Regions from separate parts of the Exiguobacterium sp. SH0S2 genome, predicted to be linked through region 1. Evidence: riboswitches for the same ligand, from Rfam matches in the RefSeq annotation. Region 1 holds a riboswitch; the other holds the start of a gene.
The links. Region 1 has a riboswitch for thiamine pyrophosphate ahead of thiT (energy-coupled thiamine transporter ThiT). Riboswitches for the same ligand answer to the same signal wherever they lie in the genome.
Positions count from the first base shown of each region.

Region 2: linked by a shared signal. The riboswitch ahead of thiW (energy coupling factor transporter S component ThiW) and the one ahead of thiT (energy-coupled thiamine transporter ThiT) in region 1 are both predicted to bind thiamine pyrophosphate.

Region 1 covers NZ_SJVB01000001.1:494,639-498,648, reverse strand. The annotation lists gene rsgA (ribosome small subunit-dependent GTPase A) at 4-888, shown strand; gene rpe (ribulose-phosphate 3-epimerase) at 890-1,546, shown strand; TPP riboswitch at 1,566-1,665, shown strand; gene thiT (energy-coupled thiamine transporter ThiT) at 1,740-2,312, shown strand; gene EVJ21_RS02585 (thiamine diphosphokinase) at 2,312-2,899, shown strand; gene rpmB (50S ribosomal protein L28) at 2,957-3,145, opposite strand; gene EVJ21_RS02575 (Asp23/Gls24 family envelope stress response protein) at 3,398-3,760, shown strand; gene EVJ21_RS02570 (DAK2 domain-containing protein) at 3,783-4,010, shown strand, end outside.
Region 2 covers NZ_SJVB01000002.1:732,183-736,192, forward strand. The annotation lists gene EVJ21_RS08445 (hypothetical protein) at 101-847, shown strand; gene EVJ21_RS08450 (aminoglycoside phosphotransferase family protein) at 848-1,816, opposite strand; gene EVJ21_RS08455 (hypothetical protein) at 1,861-2,181, shown strand; TPP riboswitch at 2,206-2,304, shown strand; gene thiW (energy coupling factor transporter S component ThiW) at 2,368-2,856, shown strand; gene EVJ21_RS08465 (GNAT family N-acetyltransferase) at 2,891-3,370, opposite strand; gene EVJ21_RS08470 (YcxB family protein) at 3,352-3,855, opposite strand; gene EVJ21_RS08475 (VOC family protein) at 3,949-4,010, shown strand, end outside.

The sequences.
Region 1 (4,010 bases):
AGGATGAAAGGAACGATTATTCGCTTGCAAGGTGGATTTTATGATGTCATGACCGAAACGAAAGTTGAAATCAGATGTCGCGCCCGGGGAAACTTCCGGAACCGAAACATTTCGCCCGTCGTCGGGGACGACGTCGATATTCAAGACCAAGGGGACGGGACCGGCTACATCATGGCTGTCGATGAGCGGTCGAACCATCTCGTCCGTCCGCCGATCGCCAACATCGATCAGGCGTTTCTGCTCTTTTCCGTGAAAGAGCCGGCGTTCTCGTTTCATTTGCTTGACCGCTTTCTCATTTTGATCGAATCGAAGCAAGTTCACCCAATCATCGTGTTGACGAAGATGGACTTGTTGCTAGAAGCTGAAAAAGAAAAAATTAGTGCGGCGGCAGCGCTATACCGTTCGATCGGCTATCAAGTCATTGAGACGTCGACCGAAGACGGAGCTGGAATCGAGCTCATCCGCAGCACGTTCAAAGACAAGACGAGCGTGTTCGCCGGACAGACCGGCGTCGGGAAGAGTTCGTTGCTGAACGCGGTCGCACCGGAGCTCGAACTCGCGACTGGTAAAATTTCGAAAGCGCTTGGCCGCGGGAAGCATACGACGCGTCACGTCACGCTCATCACACTCGCGGACGGGTTCGTCGCCGATACACCTGGATTCTCGAGTCTTGAGTTCCCGGAAGAACTTGAAGTCGAGGAGATGCGTTGGTGTTTCCCTGAATTCGTCTTGCGGCACGATGACTGTAAATTCCGTGGTTGCGCCCATTTGAACGAGCCAGGTTGTGCCGTCAAAGCGGCGGTCGAGGCCGGAGAAATCGCTTCCACCCGCTATGCGAACTATGTTACGTTTATGGAGGAATTAAAAGATAGACAACGGAGGTACTAACATGATTAAAATCGCACCATCGATCCTGTCGGCCGATTTTGCCAACCTTGAGGCAGAGGTCAAAGCGGTCCAAGAAGCAGGGGCCGATTACATTCATTTTGACGTCATGGACGGTCAGTTCGTGCCGAACATCTCGATTGGACTGCCGGTACTCAAAAGTTTGCGTGACAAGTCGGACATGGTATTAGACGTCCATTTGATGATCGACCAACCGGAACGGTTCGTCGAGGACTTCGTTCAAGCAGGCGCCGATATCGTCACGGTCCATGTCGAGGCGACAAACCATTTGCATCGCGTATTGCAACAAATCAAAGGAGCCGGCGCCAAGTGTGGTGTCGTCTTGAACCCACATACACCGTTGTCGTCAATCGAGCACGTGCTCGGGGATGTCGATATGGTGTTGCTCATGACCGTGAACCCTGGCTTTGGCGGCCAAGCGTTCATCGAAGCAGTCGTCCCGAAGATCGCGGCGCTCAGCGAGATGCGCCAAGCGCGTCGTCTCGACTTCGAGATCGAGATCGATGGCGGGGTAAATCCTGCGACGGCAAAACTTTGTATCGACGCAGGTGCCGACGTCCTCGTTGCCGGTTCAGCCATCTATAACGAACCGAGCTATAAAGACGCAATCGATAGCATTCGCAACGCGTCTCGTGTATAATCGTCTGTAGAACAACAAATATTGTCGCAAGGGGTGTCACATCTGTGGCTGAGAGGCATGAGCTAACCCTTTGAACCTGTTCCGTTCACACGGACGTAGGGATGTGGCGAAAATGCACGTTGCTACACGATAGCAGCATGGCGTTTACGTCATGCTGCTTTTTGTCGTTCACTCATATCAAGGAGGGAATAAGATGAAACAACGTTTAAAACTACAGGCGCTCATTGAAATCTCGCTGTTCGCCTCGCTCGGACTGATCTTTGACATGCTCATCCCATATCGGTTGCCGCAAGGCGGAGCAGTCAGCTTGGCGATGCTGCCGATTCTCGTGATGGCTTATCGGCATGGATTGAGAGGCGGACTCGCGACAGGCGCGCTCGTCGGGACGCTACAACTGTTATTTGGGGCCTATATCTTCACGCCGGTCCAGTTTTTACTCGACTACACGGTCGCCTACGGCCTCGTCGGAGTCGCCGGCATCTTCGCCGGGCAAGTCAAACAGTCGGCAAAAGACGGCGCCAAGAAAACGCTCACGTTCTATTTGATTCTCGGGGCGTTGATCGGCTCGGCGCTCCGCTACGTTGCGCACGTCGTCTCCGGCATCGTCTTCTTCGCCGAGTATGCGGAAGGACCGGTCGTCTTATACTCGCTCGGCTATAACTTGACGTATATGTTGCCGTCGTTCCTCGTCTCGGCGGTCGTGATCGTGCTCTTGTTCACGTCGGCGCCGCGTTTCGCGACGCTCGCGACACGGGACATCAGATAATGCGTGTCTTGATTGTGGCTGCGAGCCCGGAAGCGGTCCCTGAGCTTCCTCGGAACGCCGATTACGTCATCGGCGTCGACGGCGGCTATCATACGCTGCTCGACCGTGGGATGAAGCCGGACCTGCTCGTCGGTGACTTTGATTCGTTCACAGGCACCGTGCCGGAGGAAGCTGTCCGTTATCCGTCTGAAAAAGACGTGACCGACCTTGAGATCGCTCTCGAGGCGGCACGAGGGAAAGGGGCGGACGTGATCGACGTGTACGGTGCACTCGGGGGCAGACTCGATATGACGCTCAGCAACGTCGGTCTGCTCGAGGCGTACCCCGAGATGCGGTTGTTCGCAGACGGGCAAGAAGTGCGCCTCGTCGGAAAAGGGGACTATCGTCTCCCGCGTCGTCCTGACCATTACTTGTCGCTCGTACCTTGGAAACGGGCCTCGGTCTCGATTCGTGGCGTCAAGTACCCGCTCGAGAACCATGACGTCGTCAGCCATGAGGCGCTGACGATCTCAAACGAGTGGTCGGCGGAAGAGGCGGATTTGCTCGTTCATAGCGGCAACGTCTTGATTATGTATATAAAGAAATAAACAAAAAAAATCCCATCGGCGCATGCCGCTGGGATTTATTTCGTTCGTGTATGGTAATTATACGCGTTCAACGAGACCTGATTTAAGAGCGCGAGCTGAAACCCAAACTCGTTTAGGTTTACCGTCAACGAGAATGCGAACTTTTTGTACGTTTACACCCCAAGTACGTTTTGTCTTGTTGAGTGCGTGCGAACGGTTGTTACCTGACTTAGGTGACTTACCTGTTACGTAGCATTTACGTGCCATGCGTTTCCCCTCCTTTTTTATGTGGGTTCGTCCTAATAGACACTCGTTTATATTAGCATGGGTTTTTTCACGATGCAACTAGAAAATAACCGGATGACAAGAAAAAAACTTGACATTACGGATGAGGATTTTAATAATGAATGAGGGTTGCGGTTACAATTGACCGAGTTTAGGGGCATGTCCTTTTAATAACTAGGTACTTATTGTAGAATATACTGTAGGAATCATTCCGAATAAAGGAGGCTACTCCATATGGCAATTGAAATGAAGACAACATATGGCAATATTGATATCACGAACGACGTGGTCGCGACACTCGCGGGCGGTGCGGCGATGGAATGTTTCGGCGTCGTAGGAATGGCGTCACAAGCTCAACTGAAAGACGGGATCGCAGAACTGCTCAAACGTGAGAATTATGCGCGTGGCGTTGTCGTACGTCAAGATGGAGAAGACGTACATATCGATATGCACATCATCGTGAGCTACGGGACGAAAGTGTCGGAAGTCGCGTACAACGTGCAAAGTCGTGTAAAATACACGCTCGGTGAAACTTTAGGATTAAACGTTTCGTCGGTAAATATATTCGTACAAGGCGTTCGTCTGACGAATGACTGACGAGAACGAAGGAGGATTTGGTGTGGGGTTAAAACGTTTAGATGGATTGGTGTTTGCGCAAATGGTCGCAAACGGTGCAGCCAACTTGAGCCAAAATGCAGATTACGTGGATTCGCTTAACGTCTTCCCGGTCCCAGACGGCGACACGGGAACGAACATGAATTTGACGATGACTTCAGGTGCGAAGGAAGTGGCCGCACTCGACACAGCGAACATCGCTGACGTGTCATCGAAGTTTGCCCGCGGCCTA
Region 2 (4,010 bases), on a different contig from region 1:
TTTGCCCTAGATGAGAAAGTATCCAGGTTCTCATCCTATTTCATACATGCTACGCTAATGTAAAATAGGGAAATAATGTAACTTACTAGGGGGTTGTTTTATGAAACGATTAGGACTACTTGGCTTAAGCGCGTTCTTGCTGACAGGTTGTACCGATCAAGCCGAGCAACCAATCGTCTCTCCTGATATGAACGAACAAGATGAAGAAGCGACGATCGAATGGACACGAGAAGATTTCAAAGACGTCTTTGACCAACACGAGACTGCCCAAGACTTGTTAGCAGCGCTCGAAACCCAAGGGCTAACACCGTTCCGTGAGACGTTCGAACGCGTCGTCATCGCCGGGGACGGGATCCATCATACATACGCCGATATTTATCCGTTCAAGCTCGACGACGGCACGTACGCGACCGTCTATGAGAATGAAGACGGTGAGATCGCCAACGGTCCCGAGTCGGTCGCACCACTCTTTTGGCAAGAAGAGTCGTTCACGCAATTCGTTGAGGAGATTGAGAAGCGCAAATACGGGACGAGTGCCCCCCCGACCGACGTCACATTGACGCAAGACGAGTTTCAATCGATTTACGACCGCCATGCCTACACGTCAGCGCTCATCGTCGAGCTCGACGAATGGGGAGTTCAAGTCGCACGCGACCCAATCGAGAACGTCATCATTGCCGGGAACGGCGTCAAGGAAGTGACGGCCGACTTGATCGTCTTTGAGATCGAAAACGGCTACGCTATCGTCTACGACCAAGACGGTGAGATTTTGAAAGCACCGGAGTCGATCGCCCAGCTGTTTTGGAACGAGACGGATTATGAAAACCTGCTCGAGAAGAACGAGTGATCACGTACCGCGACGTTTCAAGTCCCGATACTCGAGGAACAAGTTGAGCCATTGGGCCGGTTTATCGGCTGACTCGGACGGATCATACCGATAGTTGGTCACATATACATGCCACGACAGCGCCCGATACACGCAACCGAGCTCTTCAGCGATCAACAAATGGCGCCATAGCACGTCCCGAGGCGCTACACCTTCCCACTCAGCCAAGTAGACGGTACGCATCTTCTGAATCTGTTCATACCATGCGACTTCATCGTCTTCTGGCAACAAGTCGTAGAGCGCGTTCCAAAACACACGGACGCTGAAGAACGGATGGGTGACGGTCGCATCGCCCCAATCGAGAATACATAAGTCATCCGTCTGTTTGCGCCAAAAGATGTTGCCGCCATGTAAGTCGCCGTGCTCGAGACTCATCGGCACCCCAGTCGCGAGCTCGTCGCACATGGTGAGGAGTTTGTCTTGGAGCGCCAGCACCGCCTCTGCCTTATCTCGATCTAACCCCGTACATAACTCGGGTAAATACGTCCGTATCTCTTCTTTTAGACGAGCCGGACGCCGGTCCGGGATACCGTAGGCCAAAAGCGTATCCGTGTAATTCGCTTCTTTTCTCTGTAGTTTCGCATATTGACGCACAGCCGCTTTGTACCGACTGTGCTTGGGGTATTCACGAAGTGCATCCCCGCCGATGTCTCGCATAAGTAGCCAGTTGCGTGTCGCGGCAATGGCGATGACCTCCGGGACGAGTCCCGGATGCCGTTCGGCTAGATGCATCGACAGTTCAGCCTCGCCACCACTGATTGCTGTCACCGCCTTGGCGTAGTAACGGTCTGCTCCGTACTCTCCATACATCAAGTATGTCAAGTCGGTATCTTTCACAACCCGCCACGTCACGCCTGGCACATGGCCATCGAGCCAGTGCTCGAACTGTTCACGGTAAGACTCGTCACGCCATGGGATCGCATCCCTCACTGACCTCACTTCCTTTCACCACACTTCGTTTAGGAGGAAATAATATGGACGTTGTCTATTATTCATACCCGGTCGATGCGCTACTCTATATGTATTTAGGTGCGACGGCTGTCTTCAGCTTCATAATTGGTCTAGTCGTTCGCCGCGTGTCGAGGCGTCCAGATATCAGCTTTTGGACGACGATCGTGCTCAGCTTTGTCGGACTATGTCTTTCACTCGGCTGGTTCCGTAACGCCTCGGTCACCGTATTTATGGGTACACTCCCGTGGGTCATCAATCTCGTGTTTTCCCTGTTTTTATACGCCCTGTATAGCGGTATCATTTATTTCATCTTCCGACCGCGAAAAATTGAGGCAACAAAATAACGTTATGCTATACTCAAACCAATAAACGACCACTAGGGGAGCCTTCGGGCTGAGACGGCAACTGCCGGACCCTTCGAACCTGATCTGGCTCATACCAGCGTAGGGAAGTGGCTTGGATACGTCTGTCTGTCCACGCCACTTTTCCACTTGGAGAAGTGGCGTTTTCATTTTGAAAGGAGACACTACATGCGTATTCAACAACTCACTTGGATGGCGATGCTCATCGCCATCGCCATCATCGGCTCCCTGTTCATCTCCATCCCGACCGGTGTCGCCCGGGCCTATCCGGTGCAACATATGGTGAACGTCATCGCCGCCGTCACCGTCGGTCCGATTGGTGCCGTCCTCGTCGCGTTCGTGACCGGACTCGTCCGTGTCATGACCGGGACCGGGTCGTTGCTCGCCTTCCCAGGTGGTATGATCGGCGCCTTGCTTGCTGGACTATTTTACGTGCGGACGAACCGGGTCGCTTTCGCTGCGCTCGGTGAAGTCATCGGGACGGGTGTCATTGCCTCGCTCATCGCCGTCCCGTACGCGAAAATCTTAATGGGTTCTGAGTTTGGGGCGCTGTTCTTCTTCCCGGCCTTCCTCGCCTCGAGCGTGACCGGAGCCATCCTCGGCTGGATCGTCTTGACGCGGGTCAAACAGTTGCGTCCACTCACGGTGAAGCGATAATTGAACAACAACCACCAAAACAGGGACGGCCGACTTAGGAAGGCTGTCCCTGCTTCACGTGATACACCCAAATCTCTTCCCCGTTCGCTTCATCAATCAAGCCACTGTCCTCAAATCCGCCCTTCGCATAAAACCGTTTCGCTGGTTCGTTCGTCGGATGGAGACTGAGGATGATGTCATCGACATCAAATCGCTCTTGCATCCACTCAATCGCAAGTTGCAAAAATGTTGACCCGATGCCTTTCCCTTGCTCATCCATATCAATCATAAAGCGGTCGAGCCAGACGTAACGCTCCACCTTGTTCTCGGCCCCGACCATCATGAAGCCGACCGGTTGATTGTCTCGACAGAGCGCGTAGCACGTCCACGCGTACTTGACGTCGACGTCCATCTCGCGGAGCGATTCCGCGTTCGTTTCGATAAAGCGGGCCTGACCAGGTGCGACGGTCAAGGCGACGACCGCATCCAAGTTCGTCTCATCAATCGGTTGAATCGTCAACGCATCGGTAGCCATCGTTGTACCTCCTCCATGTCCTGCCCGCGTTTCGGCAAGATGTAGGCGCTGACCGACGAGTTATACAAATACACATAATCGGCTTCCTCGACGACTTCCTTGATGCCGCTCCATGAGACTTTCGTCTCCCCGAACGCATTTTTGTCACGAAGACCGTCTTCATCCAGATCCATCGTATGCGGGCCGATCATGCCTTCATTGCTTCGTTCTTGAATCATCCGCTTCGTCTGTTTTCGGATATGCCGTTCAAAATACTTCGGATAATACAGAAACCAGATGAGGCTGATGACGCCATACACCCCAAACAACCACCAGCTCGTATCTTGAAACAATGTCGCGAACGTCAAAGCGCCACCACTTAAAATGATGACGGGCCCGATGATGCGCTGCAGGAATAGCATCCTCTTTCCTATCTTTGAACGTCTAATATGACTCAAGTTGAAGTGAATGTAGTCTTCTTCCGTCAATTCGTATTGGATTTCCATATGTATCCCTCCTCGGTGTCGTATACGTCTTCGTTCAAGAAAAGTTCCGCTTCAGGCTCCTATTCGCTAAAATGAAAGCAAAGGAGTGACACGATGAAACAAATCCACCATCTCTGTATCCAAACGCCCGACTATGCGGCGTCAAAGCAATTTTA